3 regions of the Pedococcus ginsenosidimutans genome follow, and region 2 is predicted to be linked to each of the others. Evidence: predicted binding sites of a transcription regulator. Region 2 holds the regulator's gene; each other region holds the start of a gene.
What was found. Region 2 encodes LexA, which represses DNA repair genes until DNA is damaged. Its sites were predicted from a motif close to TCGAACANNTGTTCGA; they were not measured.

Region 1 (7,424 bases), 360 kb from region 2:
GGCCGTCCATCTTGGACTCGGCGTAGAGGCGCTCCTGGAACTCACCGATCTCACCGGCCCGCGCCGCCAGGGCCTTCTGGCCGGCGGCCTTGTCGCCGTCGAACGCCGGGGTCGACCGGGGGTCGCACTCCGCGAGGATGAAGCCTTCCCGCACGCGGAGCGCCTCGCTGAAGGACACGGGCGCGAGGGCAGTGGCCTTCGCGGCCTTGCTGTCAGGGTGCTTGCTGGCCTTCTTGGAGCGGTCGGCCCTGGCCGCTGCCGGCACCCCTGCCGCCTTGCCGGAACCGCTGGACTTCTTGTCCTTCTTCGCCATTGGCGCATCCTGTCACCGGTCGTCACCCCGCGCGAGGGCTGTGAGGCGGGAGACCGCGCGGAAGTACTTCTTGCGGTACCCCCCTGCCAGCATCTCCGGGGAGAAGATCTCTCCCAGCGGCAGTCCGCTGGCGAAGACCGGGATGTCCTCGTCGTAGAGCCGGTCGGCGAGGACGACCAGGCGCAGCGCGACCGCCTGGTCCGTGACGGCGCGCACGTGCGTCCAGCCCACTGCCGTCACGCCGTCGAGCATGGCGCGGTACCTACTGGGGTGGACCGTCGACAGGTGGCGCGTGACGTCGACGAAGTGGTCGAGGACCGCGCCCTCGCGCTCGGTCGCCGAGTGCACCTCCGCCTCGTCGAGCGGCGGGGGGCTCTCGAGCGAGTCACGGTGCCGGTAGTCGGGTCCGTCGACCGTGACGACGTCGAACCTCGAGGCCAGCGCCTGGATCTCGCGCAGGAAGTCCTCTGCCGCGAAGCGTCCCTCCCCCAGCGCGTCGGGCAACGTGTTGCTCGTCGCGGCCAGCGAGACGCCGGCCTCGGTGAGACGAGCCAGCAGTGTGGCCATGAGCACGGTGTCGCCGGGGTCGTCGAGCTCGAACTCGTCGATGCACACCAGCTGGTGACCGCTCAGCGCCTCCACGGTCTGCGCGAACCCCAGCGCGCCGACGAGGTTGGTGTACTCGACGAACGTCCCGAACGACTTCGGGCCCGACGCCGCGTGCCACAGGCTGGCCAGCAGGTGGGTCTTCCCGACACCGAACCCCCCGTCGAGGTAGATGCCCCGGCCCGCCTGCGCCCGCTTGCGTCGTCGGCCGAAGAGGCCCTTGCCGTTGCCGTTGCCGTTGCCAACGCCGGCCAGCCCGGCGGCGTACTCCTCGAGTCGCTGCACCGCGGCGGCCTGGCTCGGCTCCGCCGGGTCCGGCCGGTAGGTCGAGAAGCGTTCCCCGTCGAAGCGCGGCGGGGGCACGAGGTCGCGCACGAGGCGGTCGCGGTCGAGCTTCGGCGAGCGGTCGGTGAGGGAGGCCACGCAGGCAGCGTAGGTGAGGCAGACTCCACGCCATGCGCCTGCTGCTCAGCGAGTCCGGCACCCCCGCACCCGGCACCCAGGTGGACGAGGCGACCCTGCGGTCCCTCTACGCCACGCCCGACGACCGGTCGTGGCTCCGGGCGAACTTCGTGTCCTCCCTGGACGGCGCCGTGACCGGTGGCGACGGCCGTTCGGGCAGCATCAACACGCCGGCGGACTTCACCGTCTTCTCGCTGCTGCGCAGCCTCTCGGACGTGGTGGTCGTCGGTGCGGGGACGGTGCGTGCAGAGGGGTACCCGGCGCTGCGGGACGAGGACCCCGATGCTCCTGTCCTCGCTGTGGTCAGCAACCGCGGCCGCCTGCCGTCCACGGTCGCGGCCATGACTTCTCCCAGGGGCAGCGCCCTGCTCGTCACCTGCGAGGCTGCGGCGTCGGCGGACGTCGAGCGGGCGCGCGCGGTCCTCGGCGACGAGAACGTCATCGTCGTCGGCTCCGACCGTGTTGACCTGGTCGCGGCGAGGAAATCGTTGGAGGACAAGGGTTTTCGACGCATCCTGTCCGAGGGCGGCCCCTCACTCTTCGGGGCCATGCTCGACGCCGGGGTGGTCGACGAAGTCGACCTGACCTGGGCGCCGACACTCGTCGGTGGCGGGCCGGGCCGGATCACCGCCGGGCCGTCGGTGGACCTGGCGCTGACGCCGATGGTGATGCTCGAGGAGGACGGCACGGTGCTCGGTCGCTGGCGCGTCGACCGCTGAGCCGCTGACCGCCTCCGGCCCACTGCCCGGCCGACTGGTGCGCGCGCGTCGCCGCCCTGCCCAAAAGCCGTCGTGTCTGCGAGCTGCCTCTGGGTAGCCTGCGGGGCCATGAGTCCTGAGAGTCGCGAGTCGGTGGTGGAGGTGCCCGATCGCGGCCCGGTGCCGCGAAGGCTGTCCCTCGACGTGGACACCGTCCGCGATCTCGTCGCAGACCAGTTCCCCCACTGGGCGGACCTGCCCGTCTCACCGGTGCCCACCCCGGGATGGGACAACTTCACCTTTCGCCTCGCGGACGACATGCTCGTGCGGCTGCCCAGCGCCGCGGAGTACGCGCTGGCAGTCGAGAAGGAGCATCGTTGGCTGCCCGAGCTGGCCGAACAGCTCCCGGTCCCGACCCCCGAGCCGTTGGCCCAGGGGATGCCGGGAGCCGGGTACCCGTTCCGCTGGTCGGTCTACCGGTGGCTCCCGGGCGAGCCGGCCGCCCCGTCCACCCTCACCGACCCGATGGGGTTCGCCGAGGACGTGACCGACTTCCTGCTGGCGATGCGGGGCATCGACCCCACGGGTGGTCCGCAGCCGGGCGTCCACAACTGGTTCCGAGGCGGGACCCTGCGCACCTTCGACGCGACGGCTCGGGACGCCCTCGCACGGCTCGACGGCCAGGTCGAGGTCAGGCTGGCTGCTGCCGCGTGGGACGACTCCCTGGAGGCTCGATGGGACGGCGTGGACACGTGGTTCCACGGCGACCTCGCAGCGGGGAACCTCCTGCTCGACCGGGGCAGGCTCGCCGCGGTCATCGACTTCGGGACCTGCGGGGTCGGCGACCCGTCCTGCGACCTGGCCGTCGCCTGGACCGTGCTCGACCTCCCCGGGCGCCGCCTCCTTCGCGAACGGCTCGGCATCGACGCCTCGACGTGGGCGCGTGGGCGCGGGTGGGCCCTGTGGAAGACGCTGAGCAACCTGGCCAACGACCTCGAGGACGAGGACGAGCACTCAGCAGGGCAGTCGCGTCGGATCGTCGACGCGATCCTCGACGACTTCAGCACCTCCACCTGACCTGCTCCGGACTGGTCGATGGACCTGTCTCGGGACGCAAATGTCGTTGCACGGCAAGACAATTCGCTGTGGACAGCCTTCCGCTGTCGTTCGAACACCTGTACGATTGGGGTATGTCGACCAGCCCGCTCGCGCAGTCCCGGCACCGCCGGCAGCAGCAGCTGTGGGCGCGCACCGCGACAGTGGCGGGGCGGTTGAACCGGGCGCAGGCGGAACTGGTCGACATCGCTGCCGAGCTGATCGAGGACCGGCACTGGGGTGATGGTGGGTTCAAGACCCCGGAGCACCACCTGGTCGTGCGGGCCGGGCTGTCCCCGGCGCACGCCGGCGACGTGGTGCGGGTCGCCCGGCGTAGGTCCGAGCTGGTCGAGGCGTCCGCTGCGCTGGAGGCGGGTGAGCTGTCGCTGGACCAGGTCGCGGTCATCGCCCGCGCCGTCCCGGCCAGCCACCAGGCCTCGGTCACCGCCCCGGCCCGCGAGGCCACGGTGCCGCAGCTGCGCCGCGCGGTGGCCCGACACGCCTTCCCCGCCCCACCGGCCACCCGCTGACGGGGCCGAGAACGAAACGACCGTCGGCGTTGAGCCGCTCCCGGCTGAAACTCGGTCGGTGTCAGAGCAAAGGGCGTGTGCAAAGCCGGAGCTGTCGATGAGCTACGACGCCGATGGCCGGTTCCAGCTGCGGTACTCCGCGCCGGCGACCATCGGCGCGCTGGTGGAGCAGGCGGTGAGGGAGGCCAAGGACGCGTTGTTCACCCGCCGCCGCGACACCGCAGCTGCCGACAGCTTTGTCGACCACGACGCGGGGGACGACCGGCACGCAGGCCTGCCCACGTACGCGGATGCGTTGGAGGAGATGGCCACCCGGTCCCTCGCCTCGGTGACGTCGACGTCCCGGGCGTCGCACTACCGGGTGTACCTGCACCTGGACACCGACGTCGCCTGGGTGTCCGGTGGGCACGCGATCCCACTGCGACTGCTCGGCCGGTTCATCAGCGACGGCACGGTGCAGCCCGTCTGGGAGACCGAGGGCACCCCGGTGTCGGTGGGGCGGGCGATGCGGATCCTGCCCGAGCGCACCCGACGCCTCATCCACGACCGCGACCCCGGGTGCCGGTTCCCCGGCTGCACCACCACCGCCTTCACCGAGGTCCACCACCTCACCCCCTGGGCCGACGGCGGCCGCACCGACCTCGCCAACCAGGTCCTGCTCTGCACGGTCCACCATGACGGCATCGACCGCGGCGACCACACCATCACCGGCGACCCCACCCGCCCCGACGGGCTGATGGTGACCAACCGGTACGGACTACCCGTCCGCCCACCCCGACCCCACGAAACCGCACTATCACCGGACGCCGACCCCGAACCTCCCCCGGGCACCTACCGCCCACCCACCGGCGGACCCCTCCGATGGACCGACCTCGAGCTCCCACCTGACACCGACCTCGGCCGACGACGCCTCACCGTCCTGCCACCACCCGTACCACCACGCTCGGCAGCCCCCGAACCTGAACCAGCACTCGAGCCTGAACCCGAGTTCGTGTCCTGGCTCGACGACCCCGCCAATCCCGACCGCGGGCTCATCCGCGTCCTCTGACGCGGCAGGGGACTGCTAGCTGCTGACGAAGTCGGCGACCGAGCGCTCCCACCGCTCCGGGTCGACGTTCCACTCCTTGGTGTGCCGTGCAGTCTCCCAGCGCTCCATGGTCACCAGGTCCGGGCGGCCCGCGGCCAGCGCCTGCGAAGGCCCCACCGGGACGAACTCGTCGTCGACGGAGTGAATGACCAGCATGCGGTGGCGCAGCTCCCCTGCCCGGCTCACCCAGTCGGTCTCGGCCACGTCGACCGGGTCGTGCACGCCGACGAGCCGCCGTGCCCAGCGCTTGCCCATGAGGACGCGGCTGAGCCCGCCGATCGGGTCGGGGATGCCGTGGATGCGGGCATGGTGGCGCAGGACGTCGGTCCAGTCGACGACCGGGGCGTCGAGGACGACGTGGCTGACGTGGTCGGCGAGCCACGAACGGCTCAACGTCTGCAGCACGATCGCCCCACCCATCGACCACCCGACCAGCACCAGCTCACGGGCGCCCTGCTGCACGGCCCACAGGCCGGCGTCCTCGATGTCGCGCCACTCCGACAGCCCCAGGTTGTACCGCCCGTCGGCGCCGCGCCGGGCTCCGAGGTCGTTGCGGTAGGACGGCACGATCACGTTGACGCCGTTCTCCACCAGCGGCCGCACGGCACGCAGCCCCTCGTCGCGCCGGGCGCCACGGCCGTGCACGAGGACGGCCCACCGCGTGGAGGGGGTGGTGGAACGGACCACCCAGGCCGGCATCGTCCCCAGCTCGGTCAGCACGTCGACGTACTCCGTCCGCACCCCGAGCGCCCGGTCCGGCGGTCCGGCGTAGAAGTACTGGTTCCACCGCCCGAAGCCGGGCGCGAGGTGGCCACGGTCGACCCCGAGCACCTCGCGCCGTACGCGTCCGCGCTCCTCGTCGACGTCGAGCAGGTCGCCCAGCCGCGCGTGCCCGGTCGACTGGTCGAGCCACAGTCCGTAGCGACCCGGCATCACCGTCTCCGGCGTCAGGCCGAGGGTCACGACGTCCTCGTCGACGGCAAGGATCGAGGTGTCGTCGGGCCGCTGCCGGTCGGGGGTGAGCGCCCGTCGTGCGAAGTAGGCGGCCGCGCCGACCGAGGACACCGCCGCGGTCGCCGCCAAGGCGCCCCCGGTCACCCCGGCCACCGTCGCGGTCGTCCTCAGCGGGCCCCTGCCGGCTCCCCCAGCGGTCGTGGTCGACGTGCTCATCGGCCGGGCTCGCCCAGGACGTCGGCCAGGTCGAAGCTCACCGGTTCCTCCAGCTGCTCGTAGGTGCAGGACTCCGGGTCGCGGTCGTCGCGCCAGCGCACGAACTGCGCCGTGTGGCGGAAGCGGACGCCCTCCATGTGGTCGTACTTCACCTCGACGACCCGCTCGGGTCGCAGCGGGGTGAAGGAGAGGTCCTTGCCGGCGTTCCAGCGGCTCGTGGCCCCGCTGGTGGGGGTCCGGGTGCCGGCCTCCTCCTTCGCCCACGCCCACGGGTGGTCGTCGAAGGTCGTGACCAGTGGCTGCAGCTCCTCGAAGAGCTCCTTGCGGCGAGCCATCGGGAACGCACCGATCACCCCGACGCTCATGAGGGATCCCGCGTCGTCGTAGAGGCCCAGCATCAGCGACCCGACGAGGTCGTCACCCGTCTTGTGGGTGCGGTACCCCGCCACCACGCAGTCTGCGGTGCGGACGTGCTTGATCTTGAGCATGGTCCGCTTGTCCTGCTCGTAGGTGCCCGACAGCGGTTTCGCGATCACACCGTCGAGCCCGGCGCCCTCGAACTGCTCGAACCACTCCCGCGCCACCGCCGGGTCGCGGGTGGCCCGGGTCAGGTGGATGGGCGCCTCTACCTCCCCGAAAGCCTTCTCCAGCAAGGCTCTGCGCTCCTCGAACGGCCGTCCGGTGAGGTCGTCCCCGCCCAGCGACAGCAGGTCGAACGCCACGAACTGCGCCGGCGTCTCGGCAGCGAGCCTCTTCACCCGGCTGGCCGCGGGGTGGATGCGCTGCTGCAGCGCCTCGAAGTCGAGCCGGTCGCCAGAACCCCCCACCACGACGATCTCCCCGTCGACCACGGCCTGGTCCGGGAAGTTCTCGAGCACCGCCTCGACGACCTCGGGGAAGTAGCGCGTCATCGGCTTCTCGTTGCGGCTGCCGATCTCCACCGAGTCACCCGACCGGAAGATGATCGATCGGAACCCGTCCCACTTGGGCTCGAACAGGTAGTCGCCCTCGGGAATGTCCTTGACCGGCTTGGCCAGCATCGGCGCGACCGGTGGCACGACCGGCCCCCACCGCGCCCGCAGCTCGGCGTCGCGGTCGGCCTTCGGCGTCATGTAGTCCTCGTCGGTCTTGTCCTTGCGCCGCTTGCTCGGTTGCACGCGCGGCGGCTCCCCCGGCATCTTCGGGTAGTCCGGCGGGAAGTTGAGCTCGCCGAGCCCTCGCTCGTGGATGTCCTTGTCCCACAGCGCGATCGCGCCGGTGACGTCACCCACGGCCTCGTCCATCCCGGCCCACGCGTCGCCCGAGTCCGCGAGGATCGCCGGCACGGTCCGCACGGTGAACTCCCCCGGGTCGACGCCGACGAGCTGGTCCCAGCCCAGCGGCATGCTCACCGGTGCACCGGGCAGCGGACGCGGGCTGTACGCAGACGCGATGGTGCGGTCGCGGCACGCCTGGTTGAAGTC
Region 2 (7,424 bases):
CTTCATCCTCGTCGACGCCGACTCAGTCGACGACGTCCACTGCTGCACCGGAGGTGCAGGTACCCGCCGCAGCGACCAAGCGCACAGCCGCCGGAGCCGAAGCCTTCGCGAAGTACTACTGGACTCAGGTAGGTCAGTCGCTGGTGGCGGTGGACTCATCACGAATTCGATCTCTCTCCACAGACTCGTGTGCCGACTGCAGGGGATTGTTCGAAGTGGTTCAGACCATGCGCACTAAGGGAGAACGTGCCGAGCGCTCATCGTTCGACATCAAGCTCGTGACCTGGGTGTCTGGCAACGCGGCCGCGCAGGTCGTGGAAGTTGCTGGCAAGGAGAGGCCTGTTCGCGTCCTAAATGGGAACGGCGACGTCCTACGTACTTCAAAGTCCGGAGTCTTTACCTGGTCTACAAGTGTCGTCTGGCAGGAAAACCGCTGGCTCGTCGATAGCTTCAAGGGGTTGTGATGTCGCTGATGAGACCCGTGATCTCGGCGACCCTCCTCGTTTCGTGTATCTGGCTTGGTTCCCCGGCGCCATCCTCCGCTGCCGGCTACGCATGCGGTACTGGGCTTCTGGGAGGTCAGATGTCGAACGCGGCTGCGGCGGCAACTGCGAAGACGTGCCCGTCTGGAAGACCGAAGTCGAAAGAGGTCGTCGCCAAGCCGGCTAGCCGAAGTGAGGCGCCACGAGTCGAGTACCGAATCGTTCCGGCTTGTGCGCCGAAGCGGATCTCCGACACTGTTGGAGGCCAGGCCACCAACTGCTCGTACGCCATGACGGCATGCTCCTACCGCACTCCGCCGTCCGACGAGATCCTGTTCTGGGTTCAGAGCCGCCGAGCCGGTGGAGAGTGGACGACGATCCGCACGATGTGTGGGCTCGACAATGCGCCACCGGGGGTGCCCGCACCGGCCGTGCCGACGATGGGCCAGATCCAGACGGCCTTCAAGCAGCTGCCGTTCTCCAAGCCGCGGGTGTCCATCCAGCCGGCCGACAACGTGACCCTGGTGAACCTGCCCACCTACTACCGCGCCACCTGGCCTGACGACAACGGACTCCAGCCGGGGGAGGTCAGCCAGCCGGTCAAGCTCTTGTCGTGGTCGGTCGAGTTCAAGATCGCGCCACGCTCCTACACGTTCCGCTACGGCGACGGCAGTTCGAGCGGTGCGGTGACCGACGCTGGCGGCGTCTACCCCGACGGCGCCATCAAGCACACGTATGCCAAGGCGCAGCGCGCTGCCCAGGTGTCGGTCGACTCCCAGCTCACCGGCCAGTACCGCGTCAACGGTGGCGAGTGGGTCGACATCAACACCGTCGCCGACCTGCAGGACGAGCCGGTCACCACGCTGGAGGTGCAGGAGGCCAAGGCGCGCCTGGTGAGCCACTGACAGGAGCCCGGCGCCGCCGGGGTCGGCTCGCCGAGCCACCCTCGCAGCCCCCACGTAACCTGTGGGGGTGACCGACGTGACGCAGGCGCATCCAGCGCAGGGCGGCTACCACCTCGACGGAGCCAGCAGCCCGGCAGCGCTGGCGGCGGTGGCGGACCTCCTCGAACGCCGCCGCGTGCTGACGCTCACCGGTGCCGGCATCTCCACCGAGTCCGGCATCCCGGACTACCGCGGCCCTGACGGCAAGCGACGCGTGACGCCCATGCAGTACTCGGAGTTCGTCGGCTCCTCACAGGCTCGCCAGCGCTACTGGGCGCGCAGCTACGTCGGCTGGCAACGGTTCAACCTCGCTCGGCCCAACGCCGGGCACGAGGCCGTCGCCGAGCTCCAACGAGCCGGACGTCTGGGCGCGGTCATCACGCAGAACGTCGACGGCCTCCACCAGGCGGCCGGCGCCACCGACGTCACCGAGCTGCACGGCGCCCTGGCCCGAGTCGTCTGCCTGACGTGCGGCGACCTCTCCAGCCGCTGGGACCTCGACGAGCGGATGCGGGCCACCAACCCCTCGTTCGAGGTGACCAGCAACGAGATCCGACCCGACGGCGACATCGCCCTCAACGAGCTCGACGTCGCCGACTTCATCGTCCCGCGCTGTCTCGTCTGCCGGCAGGACACCCTCAAGCCCGATGTCGTCTTCTTCGGTGAGTCGGTGCCGAAACCGTTGGTGGAGCACTGTTTTCGACTCACTGAAGAAGCCGAGGTGCTCTTGGTGCTCGGGTCGAGCCTGAAGGTGATGAGCGGCTACCGCTTCGTCCGACGGGCGGCGGCGCGGGGGATACCCGTCGTCATCATCACCCGCGGAGCCACGCGCGGCGACGCCGAAGCGACCATCCAGCTCGACGCCCCGCTCGGCCCGACCCTCACCGACCTCGTCAGGCTGCTGGCCGCCTAGCGACGAGCACGGCATCGATCGCGTCGCCGCCCTCGGTGTGCCGCACCAGCTCCTCGCATCGCTCGACCTGCAGGCCCTCTGACGCGGCGCGCAGCTCGTCGAGGGTGTGGAGCAGCGCCGGGTCCTGGGGACCGCCCACGCCGTCAGTGAGGTTGCGCAACGCGTGACCGACGACGACCAGGGCGCCACCCGGTGCGAGCCAGCGCCGGCACCGCCCGAGCACGTCCTCGGGCAGGTGGAGGTAGGCGACCAGCACCAGGTCGTAGAGGACGCCCGGCGACGGTTGCCACGAACGCGCGTCGGCGACCGCCCAGTCGACTGCGAGCCCGCGTCGGGTCGCCTCGGACTCACCCTTGCCGAGACCCACCGCCGAGAAGTCGACCGCCGTCACGCGCCAGCCCAGCGACGCGAGCCAGAGGGCGTGCCGGCCCTCGCCGGCGCCGAGGTCCAGCGCCCGCCCCGGTGGCAAGGGCGAGACGATGCGCTCGACCTCGGCGTTGGGTCCGGAGCTCCAGACCCGGTCGCTGGCTGCATACCGCTCGTCCCACATGCGCTGCCGGTCGGTCATCCCCCTAGCATCGCCGATATGAGCCCGGCCGCCACCGCGATCACCGTCCGCGATGCCGTCGCCGCCGACGTCCCGTCCATGGCGTCGATCTACGACGAGCAGGCCCGCACCTCGGTGGCGACGTTCGACACCGAGCCACGTGGGGCGGCATACCTCGGGGAGAAGGTCGCGGGCGCCGCCGGGAGCGACATCGTCCTCGTGGCCGTGGATGGGGACGAGCTGCTCGGGTACGCCTTCTCCGGACCGTTCCGCCCACGGCCCGCCTACGACGGCACCAAGGAGGTCTCGGTCTACCTCGCGGAGGGCGCGAGGGGGCGTGGCATCGCCACGCAGCTGTACTCCGCGTTGCTCGGCAGGCTCGACGCGCTCCCTGACGTGCACACCCAGGTCGCGGTCATCGCCCTGCCCAACGACGCGAGCGTCTCCCTGCACCGTCGGCACGGGTTCGAGCAGGTGGGCGTGCTGCGCGAGGTGGGGCACAAGTTCGGCCGCTACGTCGACACCGCCTGGTACCAGCGCCTGGGGTAGCCTGCCCCGGCCGGAGGCGAACGAAGGTCCATGGCCACCTCAGCCGAACGACCACTGGCGTTTCGTGGCAGCCCTTGGCACTCTCGGTGACGAGGGGACCGGCACCAGCCGGCCCCAGCGAGAGGACACACCGCTCAAGGACCAGTGCGAGCCGAGGCACAGGGAGGCCGGTATGGGAGCTGCCGGAACGGGACCGTTCGAGAACGACGACGCGTTGGACTTCCTCGACACGCTCGAGGAGGCAGGGCCCGACGAGCGCCGCGCCCACGTGGAGCGGGCCATGGCTCGTGTGATCCGCTCGGACGGCTACATCGAGGCGCCGGAGATGGCCGAGGCCATCGCTGCCGCCGTGGTGGTCGCCGCGTGCGACGACCCCGAGAGCGTCGCGCGCGAGCGCCACGTACCCCGCTGGGTCGAGGAGGAGCCGCTCGAGGTCGACGAGCGCCTCGAGGACCTGGCCACCTCGGCGCTGCACCGGGCCCTGCGCCCGGACGACAACGAGTGGTGGGAGCTCTGGGACGAGGCCCGCGCCACGGACGACATCACCCAGCGCCTGAGCAGGTACCTCGAGACGCTGGGCGACTGACGCTGCCCGTTGGCGCAGGCATCTGACGCAGGTGACCGGCGTGAGGCTCAGACCCGGCGCAGCACCGCCGTGACCTTGCCCAGGATCGTGGCGTGGTCGCCGTCGATGGGCTCGAACGCCTCGTTGTGCGGCATCAGCCACACCTTGCCGTCCTTGCGCTTGAACGTCTTGACGGTGGCCTCGTTGTCGAGCATGGCGGCCACGATGTCGCCGTTGTCGGCGGTGGGCTGCTGGCGCACGACGACCCAGTCGCCGTCGCAGATCGCCGCGTCGATCATCGACTCACCGACGACCTGCAGGAGGAACAGCTGGCCCTCCCCGACGATCTGGCGGGGGAGCGGGAACACGTCCTCGACGGTCTCCTCGGCGAGGATCGGCACACCGGCGGCGATGCGACCCAGGACCGGGACGTAGGAGGCCTCCGGGCGCTGGTCGCCGACCCCGGTCTCGTCGTAGACGGCCGTCTCGTCGTCGGCGCTGGCCCCGCCGCGGTAGCCGCGCATGTCGGCGGGGGAGTCGGGGGAGACGACCTCGATGGCGCGGGGCCGGTTGGGGTCGCGCCGCAGGAACCCCTTGCGCTCCAGGGTGGACAGCTGGTGCGCCACCGAGCTGGGCGAGGTGAGCCCGACGGCCTCGCCGATCTCGCGCAGGCTCGGCGGGTAGCCGCGACGGTCCACCGAGTTGCGGATCACCTCGAGGACCCGGCGCTGGCGGACGGTGAGCCCGTCGCCGTGGTCGCGGTCGGGGAGCTCCTTGACGTTGTCCTCGCTCATGCCGGTTCCTCGTTTCCGCAGGTCAGGTGCCGTGAGCCGGGGTCTTGGAAGAGGTCCGGCGACGGTGGTACGGGTGCGTTGTCAGTGGCCTCTGATGTGCTTGAGGCATGAACACAGCGTATGGCGTTCGAACGCCTGTGCCAAACATGTGTTCGACGCGTGTCTTGCCGCATTCGAACACGCGTGCTAGAAATCAGTCCAGAGGTAGTTCGCACATCCGTTCGAACCGCCACCAGACATTGACCACCACGGAGGACCAGATGAGTGCAGCAGTCGCTTGGGACGTCACCCCCGCACCTTTGCGGATGCCGGTGCGACCGACCCGCCCGCAGCTCGTCTCCGTGCCCACGGGTGACGACGTCGTCATCCGCCCCGCGGCGCCGCTGCGCCTCACGCGGGCCGGGCGGCTGGCAGTCACCATCACGGTGCTGGTGGCCGCAGTGGTGCTCGCGATCAGCCTGCTCTCCGGCGGCGCGTCGGCCGCGGTGATCGACCACGCGACGACCGTGCAGTCGGGCCAGACGCTGTCCGAGGTCGCCGCGGCGCAGCTGCCGCAGCTCCCGCTGGCGGACGCCGTCGCCCGCATCCAGGTCGCCAACGACCTGGCCGGCTCCGACGTCCACGCCGGTCAGACGCTGCTCATCCCCGCAGTCGGCTGACCCGGGCCGGCTGACCCAGCTGCTGACCCAGTTGCAGCTCAGAGGACCAGCTTGTCCTTGATGTGGGTCCAGTAGAGCGGGCTCGACGTACCCGCCTTGTCGACGGCGACCTGGTCCACGAGGGTCGTGGGTTGCGGGGTCCCGCCGACCTGGTCCCACGAGTAGACGTAGTGGGCGACGCCGCCCTTCATCAGGTAGACCTTCTTGGTCGTGTAGCCGCGGACGTAGGACCCGTCCACCGGGCGGTACGACAGGTGGTTGTAGCGGGTCGCGCTGCCTGCCTTGTCGATCGCGTACTGGTCGACGGTCATGGGGGTCCGCTTGCCGCCGATGTTGTCCCAGTTGGTGACGACGACCGGTGCGCCGCCTGCGATCTTGTAGACCTCGCCGCGCTGGCCGCCCTTGACCAGGGTGCCCTCGGCGGGCCGGGTGAGCAGGTGGTTCCAGTGGCCGCCGGTGCCGGCCTTGTCGATGGCGTACTGGTCGACCTTCGTCGTCGCCTGCGCGCCGCCGAACGGAGTCCACGTATAGACGTACACCGGTGCGCCGCCCACCACGCGGTAGACCTCGTTGCGCTGCGCGCCGCGGATGAAGGTGCCCTCGGCGAGCCGGGCCGGCATGGAGGCCAGGGTCGTCGAGGAGATGAGGTGGGTGGGCTGGGTGCCCCCGAGGCCGGTCCACGTCGAGGTGTAGATGGGTGCCGAGCCGACGAGCCGGTAGACCTCGTTGGTCTCCCGCACGCGCAGGAACGAGCCGGACTTCGGCGGCTGGTAGGCCTGGTCCCTGAAGTGGATGAAGTTGCTCGGCCAGTTGCGGTCGCCCTTGTAGACGCGCCAGCGCGAGGAGTAGCCGCCACCCCACGAGGAGTCCGAGATGGCGATGTACGACGACGTGACCTCCTCGACGTAGCCGACGTGTCCCGCGCTCGGCGCGTAGGCGCTGCCGTAGTTCCACTGGGCGATGGAGCCGGTGCGCGGCGTCTTGTCGACGACGTAGCCGCGCGACTTGGCGCTGGTGGCCCACTGCCCGCCGTTGCCCATCCCGCTCTCCTGTCGCACCCCGTTGCGCGCCAACCGGTAGGCCACGTAGTTGACGCAGTTGTTGCCGGAGGAGTTCACGGGGTAGCCCCACACCGACTTCCCGGCATACCCGCTGAAGGAGATGCAGGCGGTCGAGTAGGCCTTGCACTCGCTCACCAGGCCCGCTGCCTCGGCGGCCCTCGGGGCGACGGCGACGAGGGCGGTCGCCGTCAGGGCCAGCGCGAGCAGGCGCAGGACGGCGTGGGCGGAGGCACGGTGGAGGCGTGAGCGCATGACTTCCTGGGGGGTGGGGGGCAGTACGGCGCCGGAGCGCAGGTGGCAGGGCCCGGGGACCCGGCAACCTGAACAGACTGGACGGGCGATGTCCGCTTTGTCAGGCACATCCGTTAAGTCCAACCGTGTAATTCATCAACTCTCGTCGCCGTCGCCCGATGTTGTGTGAAATGGGCGGCCGCTGAGCCCTCGCCCACGCAGCGAGCTCGACTAGCCGCGCCAGAGGTGGGGTGTCCGGTCGTCCTCGAGGTAGCGGAGCTCCAGCTCGAGGAAGTCCGCCAGCCGCTGGGCCGCTTCGCGCACCGCAGCCCTGCCCTGGTCGTCCACGCTGCGCGCCAGCCGGACGTCCACCTCGACCTCGCCGCCGCGGACGCTGCGCTTCCACAGGCCGACGTTCTGGGCGTCGACGACGACCCGGGCCCAGAACGGGTCGGGGTGCTTGGCGAACGGGTGGTCGGCGACCGCCGGGAACGGCACCGTGGGGTAGGTCAGGACCACCTCGTCGTAGACGGGGAAGAGGTAGCCGGAGGTGGCGGCCGGGCTGCGTCGCGGCACCACTTCGGGGTCGAACCAGTGCGGGGTGCCCCCGACGTCCACCTGCTCGAGCACATCGCCGAGCTGGGCCAGAGCCACCTTGGTGCGCGCGACGGTCTGCGAC
Region 3 (7,424 bases), on a different contig from region 2:
CCAGCGTGAACGCGAAGCCGCGGACGTTGGAGGAGGCCAGCAGGTAGAGGACGAACGCGGCGAGGAAGTTGACGCCGTCGGCGGCCAGGATCGTGCGCCGGGCGCGGCGCCAGCCGGTGTCGACCGCGGCGCGCAGCGGTCGGCCCTCGCGGACCTCGTCACGGATGCGTTCGAAGTAGACGATGAACGAGTCGGCGGTGACACCGATGGCCACGATGAGGCCGGTCACCCCCGCCATGTCGAGGCGGAAGTTCTGCGACCAGCCCAGCAGCGCGATGGAGACGTAGGTCAGCAGCGCCGCGATGATGATGGAGGCGACGGTCACCAGGCCCAGCGCGCGGTACTGCCCGAGGGAGTACAGGAACACCAGGGCGAAGCCGATGACACCGGCCACCAGGCCCATCTGGAGCTGCTCGCTGCCGAGGGTCGGGCTGATCTCGTCACGCGTCTGCAGGTCGAACGACAGCGGGAGCGCACCGAACTTGAGCTGGTTGGCGAGGTCGCGGGCGCTCTGGATGGTGAAGCTGCCGGTGATGCTGGCCTGGCCGTCGAGGATGGCCGCCTGCGCGGTCGGCGCGGTGAGGACCTGGGAGTCCAGGGTCACGGCGAAGCGGTTGCGCGGGTCCTCGAGGTTGACCAGTCGCTTGGTGACGTTGCCGAAGGCCTTGGTGCCGCTGCTGTTGAACGACAGGCGGATCTCGACGATGTTGGACGGCTGGCCGTTGGACAGCGGCTGGTAGCCGGCGACCGCGTCCTTGATCTGGTCGCCACGCACCTCGACCGGGCCGAGGATGTACTTCTCGGCACCGGTGTCGGAGCAGGTCACCAGCGGCTTGGCCGGGTCGTCGACGATCCCGTCGAGCACGCCGTCCTTGGAGCAGTCGAGCTGCTGGAAAGCGGCCGTCAGCTGCGGGGTGATCTGCGCGAGGTCGCTGGCGTCCTTCGGTGTGGCGGTGCCGCCCGTGGCCGGGGTCGTGGGGGTGACGGCCCCGGTGGTGGCCGTCGGCGCGGGCGTCGTGCTCGCACCGGTGGCGGGAGTCGTGGTCGCGCGGACGAAGGCGCCGGGCAGGGCACTGCCGGCCTTGGTCGTGGTGGCGGCACCGGTGGCGGTGGGGACCGCCGGCTTGGTGGCCGTGCCCGTGGCCTTGCCCGTCGGGGTACCGGTCGCGGTGCCACCCGTCGTGGACGTTCCGGTCGGGACCGGCTGGTTGGTGCCGGGGGCGGCCGCGAGGACCGGACGGAACTGCATCTGCGAGGAGCGGCGGATGGCGTCCTCGGTGGCCTTGGGCGGGGTGCCGGGCATGCTCACGACGATGTTGCGGCCACCGCTCGTGGTCACCTCGGCACCGGCGACGCCGTTGGCGTCGACACGCTGGACGATGATGTCGCGGGCCTGGTTGAGCTGGTCGCTGGAGACCTTGGCGTTGCCGACCAGGCGCGGGGCCAGCACGAGCTGGGTGCCACCGGCGAGGTCGAGGCCGAGCTTCGGCTTGAACTGGGCGTCGCCCCAGGTCACGGCGGCGAAGAGCAGGCCGTAGAGGCCGATGCTCACGGCCGCGAGGGCCGCGAGGACCTTCAGCGGCTTGCGGTTGTACGGGTTGATTGCCACGTGGGGTGACCTCTACTCGGGGCTGACGGGACCGGACGGCTGGTCTGACGCCGTCGTGGAGGAAGCGGGCGGTGGGGTCTTGAGGCCGATCGCGCGGCGGTCGAAGCGGAGCACGACGCCGGGGGCCACCTCGAGGGTGACGACCTGGTCCTCGATCGAGGTGACCTTGCCGAAGAGGCCCGAGGTCGTGCAGACCTCGTCGCCGACCGTGAGCCCCGCCTGCAGGGACTGCACCTCGCGCTGGCGCCGACGCTGGCTGAACACCATGAACACGATGAGCAGCACGGGCAGGGCGAAGATCAGCAGGCTGGCTGTGGGTGAGCCGCCACTCGACATGGAGCATCCCTTCACGATTGGCTGGTGGTGCGCGCAGCCGCATCACGGGCACGCACAAGTCCCCAGCACCGGCCGGGTGACCGCCCGAGTGTAGGTGACACACGGCATACCGACCAACGTGCCCCACCGCGACCGCGTTCCAATTGTGACCATTCTGCGTGCACCCCGGGCAACGCCCGTGAGGCCACCGGGAGTGGCGGATCAGGCGCCGAAGCGGCCCTCACCGGTGTCCAGCGGCAGCGCGGGCTGGCGGTCCTGGCCGGCCGGGGGTGTCAGTCCGAGGTGCTCCCAGGCCAGCGCGCTCGCCGCGCGGCCGCGGGGCGTGCGCACCATGAAGCCCTCGCGCACGAGGAACGGCTCGGCCACCGTCTCCACCGTGTCGGCCTCCTCACCCACCGCCACCGCGAGCGTGGACAGCCCGACCGGTCCCCCGCCGAACCGGCGGCAGAGCGCGTCGAGGACCGCGCGGTCGAGGCGGTCGAGCCCGCGGTCGTCGACGTCGAACAGGGCCAGCGCGGCGTGGGCGGCGGCCTCGTCGACCACGTGGCGACCGTGGACCTGTGCCCAGTCGCGGACCCGGCGGAGCAGCCGGTTGGCGATGCGGGGTGTGCCCCGGGAGCGGCGGGCGATCTCGGTGATGCCGTCGGGGTCTGCGGCGACGTCGAGGAGCCGGGCGGAGCGGTGCAGGATCGTCACGAGGTCGTCGGTCGCGTAGAAATCGAGGTGGCCGGTGAAGCCGAACCGGTCACGCAGCGGCGCGGGCAGCAGGCCGGCGCGCGTCGTGGCCCCGACGACGGTGAACGGTGCGAGCTCCAGCGGGATGGCGGTGGCGCCGGGGCCCTTGCCGACGATGACGTCGACGCGGAAGTCCTCCATCGCGAGGTAGAGCATCTCCTCGGCCGAGCGGGACATCCGGTGGATCTCGTCGAGGAACAGCACCTCACCCTCGGTGAGGGACGAGAGCACGGCTGCGAGGTCGCCCGCGTGCTGGATCGCGGGCCCGCTGGTGATGCGGATCGGTCGCTCGAGCTCGGTGCCGATGAGCATCGCCAGGGTCGTCTTGCCCAGGCCGGGCGGCCCCGAGAGCAGGACGTGGTCGGGCGGGGTGCCGCGGCGGCGGGCGGCCTCGAGCACCAGGGACAGCTGGTCGCGCACCCTCGACTGCCCCGAGAACTCGCTGAGCCGGCGCGGTCGCAGCGCCATCTCGACCGTGCGCTCGTCGGTGTCGCCGGCCGGGTCGACGATGCGTGCCGTCGCGTCGAGGGAGGAGTCCTCGTACATCTCGGAGCTGAAGCCGTCGCCGGTCACGCCTACCGCCCGAGCTCGCGCAGGGCGGCGCGCAGCATCTCGGAGACGTTGGCCTCAGCCGGCGCGGAGGCCGCTACCGCCGCCACGGCGTCCTCCGCCTGCTTGCCGGAGTAGCCGAGGCCGGTCAGGGCGTCGGTGACCTGGTCGCGCCACGACGGCCCGGCCGTGGTGGGGGCGGCCGGGGTGGCGCCGGCTGCCCCCGAGGGCATGCCGATCTTGTCTCGCAGCTCCAGCACGATGCGCTCCGCGCCCTTCTTCCCGATGCCCGGCACCTTGGTGAGGGTGGCGAGGTCTGAGCCGGTCACCGCGGCACGCAGCCGGTCGGGGGCGAGGACGGACAGCATGGCCAGGGCGAGGCGGGGGCCGACGCCGGACACCGTCTGCACCTGCTCGAAGATGTCGCGCTCCTCGTCGGAGGCGAAGCCGTAGAGGGTCAGCGAGTCCTCGCGGACCACCAGCGTCGTCGCGAGGGTCGCCTCCCGTCCGAGGTGCTGGGCCGAGGCCGTCGCCGGCGTGGTGTGCAGGAGCATCCCGACTCCCCCGACCTCGACGACGACCCGGTCGAGGCCGATGTGCTGGACGCTGCCGCGGACCGAGGCGATCACCGGGCCACCGCCCCGCTCGGGCGCGACGTCCGCGCCGTACCGGGTGCGGTGCCCGGCGCCCGGGCACCCACCGCCTTGAGGCGCGCGCGCTCCGAGGCCGCCGCGAGGGCGAGGCGCTGGTCGCCGCCGCCGCGCCAGTGGTGGCAGATGGCCAGGGCGAGGGCGTCGGCGGCGTCGGCGGGCTTGGGCGCGACCTCGAGCTCGAGGATGCGCGTCACCATGGCGGTCACCTGCGCCTTGTCGGCGCGGCCGGAGCCGGTGACGGCGGCCTTGACCTCGGTGGGTGTGTGGGTGACCAGGGGCAGGCCCCGGCGGGCTGCGGCGAGCAGGGCAAGGGCCGAGGCCTGGGCGGTGGTCATCACGGTCGGGACGTGGTCGGCGGCGTAGACCCGCTCGAGGGCGATCGCGTCGGGCTCGAACCGGTCGAGCCAGGCGTCCATCTGGTCCTGGAGGTAGGCGAGCCGCTCCCCCGTGTCGCGGTCGCCGGGGGTGCGGACGACACCCACCGCGACCATGGTGAGCTTGCGGCCGCGGCCGCTGTCGACCACACCGAGCCCGCACCGGGTGAGTCCGGGGTCGACCCCGAGTACGCGCACTGCGCTGCTCCCTCGTCCTGGCGGCCGCTGTCGCGCCGCCGTCATCCGAACACCTGTTCGGTGAACGCTACACGGGCGACGCCCCGCCTCCCCCGCAGCAACACGCGGGGAGGGCGGGGCGTCGGCCGGACGCCGTGGTCCTACTCGTCGTCCTCGTCGAGCTCGGCGAGGACCTCGTCGCTGATGTCGCCGTTGGCGAAGACGTCCTGGACGTCGTCGGAGTCCTCGAGGGCCTCGATCACGCGGATCATCTTGCGCGCGCCGTCGGCGTCGAGGGGCACCTGGAGGTTGGGCACCCAGGAGGCCTCCGCCGAGTCGTAGTCGATGCCGGCGTCCTGGACGGCCTTGCGGACCGCGACGAAGTCGGTGGCCTCGGAGATGATCTCGAAGGAGTCGCCGAGGTCATTGACCTCGTCGGCGCCCGCCTCGAGCACGATCTCGAGGATGTCGTCCTCGGTCTTGTCGCCCTTGGGCACGACGACGACGCCCTTGCGGTCGAACACGTACGAGACCGAGCCGGGGTCGGCGAGCTGGCCGCCGTTGCGGGTCAGCGCGGTGCGCACCTCGGCCGCGGCACGGTTGCGGTTGTCGGTGAGGCACTCGATGAGGACGGCGACGCCGCCGGGCGCGTAGCCCTCGTACGTGATGGTCTCCCAGTCGGACCCACCGGCGGTCGCACCCGACCCGCGCTTGACCGCGTTGTCGATGTTGTTGTTGGGGACCGACGACTTCTTGGCCTTCTGGATGGCGTCGTAGAGCGTGGGGTTGCCCGTGGGGTCACCGCCGCCGGTGCGCGCCGCGACCTCGATGTTCTTGATCAGCTTCGCGAAGAGCTTGCCGCGCTTGGCGTCGATGGCGGCCTTCTTGTGCTTGGTGGTCGCCCATTTGCTGTGGCCGCTCATGCCTTGCCTCTCACGATCTCGACGAACAACTGGTGGAACCGGTGGTCACCGGTCACTTCCGGGTGGAAGGAGGTGGCCATCACCGACCCCTGACGAACGGCGACGATCCTACCTGCGGCCGGGCCGTCCTCGACGCGGGCCAGGACCTCGACCCCCTCGCCGACCTCCTCCACCCACGGGGCGCGGATGAAGACCGCCCGCATCGGGGCGCCCCCGATGGCCCGGATGTGCAGGTCCTCCTCGAAGGAGTCGACCTGTCGCCCGAAGGCGTTGCGCCGCACCGTCATGTCGATGCCCCCGAGCGTCTGCTGGTCCGGGCGGGCGTCGGCGATCCGGTCGGCGAGCATGATCATCCCCGCGCACGAGCCGTACGCCGGCATGCCCGCGGCCAGTCGTGCGCGGAGCGGGTCGTAGAGGTCGAAGGCACGGACGAGCTTGTCCATGGTGGTCGACTCACCGCCGGGGATGATCAGCGCATCGACCTCCTCGAGCTCCCGGGGACGGCGCACGGTGGTGCCGCGGGCACCCGCCTGCTCGACGGCGTACAGGTGCTCGCGGACGTCACCCTGGACGGCGAGGACCCCGATGGTCGGCTGGGACGGCTTGGTCACGGGCCGAATGCTACGGGCGGCCACGTGCGCCCTAGCGTGGGGGCATGACCGTCGACCCACGCGCACCCCGTGGGGTGGGCATCCGGCCGCGACGCCCCGAGGACCTCCCAGCCCTGGCCGCGGTGCTGGCAGCCCAGCAGGCGTACACGGGGTACCCGCAGCGCTGGCCGCTGCCCATCCCCGTCGAGGAGTTCCTGCACCGGCCTGCCCAGCTGCAGGCGTGGGTGGCCGAGGTGGACGACGAGGTCGTCGGGCACGTCGCCGCCGCAACCGTCGAGCCCGGCGACATGGCGACGGTGTGGAGCGCCGGCACCGGTCGCCCGTTGTCCGAGCTCGCCGAGGTGTCGGTCCTGTTCGTGGACCACGCGACTGCCGGCCGGGGCGTGGGGTCCGCCCTGCTGACCACCGTCGTGGAGTACATCCGCGGGAGCGGGCTGACCCCAGTGCTCGACGTCGTGCAGGAGACGGCGAACGCCGTCCGGCTCTACCAGCGTCGGGGGTGGCAGGTGGTCGGCGAGTCGAGGCCGCCGTGGCTGCCCGACGACCACCTGCCGGTGCTGCTCATGGTGCTGCCCGACGACGGGGCCTGAGGCCCCGCCGTCCGGCGCACGCGGGGACTACCAGCCGCGCTCGGCGAGGCGGTGCGGCTCGGGGATCTCGTCGACGTTGATGCCGACCATGGCCTCACCGAGGCCGCGCGAGACCTTGGCGATCACGTCGGGGTCGTCGAAGAACGTGGTCGCCTTGACGATCGCCTCGGCGCGCTGGGCGGGGTTGCCCGACTTGAAGATGCCCGAGCCCACGAAGACGCCCTCGGCGCCGAGCTGCATCATCATCGCGGCGTCGGCCGGGGTGGCGATGCCACCGGCGGTGAACAGGACCACGGGGAGCTTGCCCAGCTCGGCGACCTCCTTGACCAGCTCGTACGGCGCCTGGAGCTCCTTGGCGGCGACGTAGAGCTCGTCCTCGGGCAGGCTCTGGAGCTTGCGGATCTGCTGGCGGATCTGGCGCATGTGGGTCGTCGCGTTGGAGACGTCGCCCGTGCCGGCCTCACCCTTGGAGCGGATCATCGCCGCGCCCTCGGTGATGCGGCGCAGGGCCTCGCCGAGGTTGGTCGCACCGCAGACGAAGGGGACGGTGAAGTTCCACTTGTCGATGTGGTTGGCGTAGTCGGCCGGGGTCAGGACCTCGGACTCGTCGATGTAGTCGACACCGAGGGACTGCAGCACCTGCGCCTCGACGAAGTGGCCGATGCGGGCCTTGGCCATGACGGGGATGGAGACGGCCTCGATGATGCCGTCGATCATGTCGGGGTCGGACATGCGCGAGACGCCGCCCTGGGCGCGGATGTCGGCGGGGACCCGCTCGAGCGCCATGACGGCGACGGCGCCGGCGTCCTCGGCGATCTTGGCCTGCTCGGCGTTGACGACGTCCATGATGACGCCGCCCTTGAGCAT

Region 1: a site for LexA is predicted at 3,247-3,262, ahead of ABEA42_RS05015 (DUF222 domain-containing protein). Genes of this name have one in related genera too.
Region 3: a site for LexA is predicted at 4,500-4,515, ahead of ruvC (crossover junction endodeoxyribonuclease RuvC). Genes of this name have one in related genera too.

Annotation. Positions count from the first base shown of each region.
Region 1 covers NZ_BAABLO010000004.1:37,510-44,933, forward strand. Annotated here, with positions in the region: gene ABEA42_RS04995 (polyphosphate kinase 2 family protein) at 1-313, opposite strand, end outside; gene zapE (cell division protein ZapE) at 326-1,342, opposite strand; gene ABEA42_RS05005 (dihydrofolate reductase family protein) at 1,375-2,100, shown strand; gene ABEA42_RS05010 (aminoglycoside phosphotransferase family protein) at 2,209-3,156, shown strand; gene ABEA42_RS05015 (DUF222 domain-containing protein) at 3,270-3,704, shown strand; gene ABEA42_RS05020 (HNH endonuclease signature motif containing protein) at 3,802-4,752, shown strand; gene ABEA42_RS05025 (alpha/beta hydrolase family protein) at 4,768-5,961, opposite strand; gene ABEA42_RS05030 (ATP-dependent DNA ligase) at 5,958-7,424, opposite strand, start outside.
Region 2 covers NZ_BAABLO010000004.1:396,973-404,396, reverse strand. Annotated here, with positions in the region: gene ABEA42_RS06635 (DUF6318 family protein) at 1-464, shown strand, start outside; gene ABEA42_RS06630 (hypothetical protein) at 869-1,387, shown strand; gene ABEA42_RS06625 (NAD-dependent protein deacetylase) at 1,464-2,339, shown strand; gene ABEA42_RS06620 (class I SAM-dependent methyltransferase) at 2,320-2,907, opposite strand; gene ABEA42_RS06615 (GNAT family N-acetyltransferase) at 2,926-3,435, shown strand; gene ABEA42_RS06610 (DUF4259 domain-containing protein) at 3,608-4,021, shown strand; gene lexA (transcriptional repressor LexA) at 4,069-4,794, opposite strand; gene ABEA42_RS06600 (LysM peptidoglycan-binding domain-containing protein) at 5,055-5,453, shown strand; gene ABEA42_RS06595 (CHAP domain-containing protein) at 5,492-6,766, opposite strand; gene ABEA42_RS06590 (winged helix DNA-binding domain-containing protein) at 6,977-7,424, opposite strand, start outside.
Region 3 covers NZ_BAABLO010000012.1:105,097-112,520, reverse strand. Annotated here, with positions in the region: gene secD (protein translocase subunit SecD) at 1-1,609, opposite strand, end outside; gene yajC (preprotein translocase subunit YajC) at 1,622-1,945, opposite strand; gene ruvB (Holliday junction branch migration DNA helicase RuvB) at 2,147-3,226, opposite strand; gene ruvA (Holliday junction branch migration protein RuvA) at 3,256-3,858, opposite strand; gene ruvC (crossover junction endodeoxyribonuclease RuvC) at 3,855-4,454, opposite strand; gene ABEA42_RS15110 (YebC/PmpR family DNA-binding transcriptional regulator) at 4,595-5,356, opposite strand; gene pdxT (pyridoxal 5'-phosphate synthase glutaminase subunit PdxT) at 5,353-5,976, opposite strand; gene ABEA42_RS15100 (GNAT family N-acetyltransferase) at 6,012-6,557, shown strand; gene pdxS (pyridoxal 5'-phosphate synthase lyase subunit PdxS) at 6,585-7,424, opposite strand, start outside.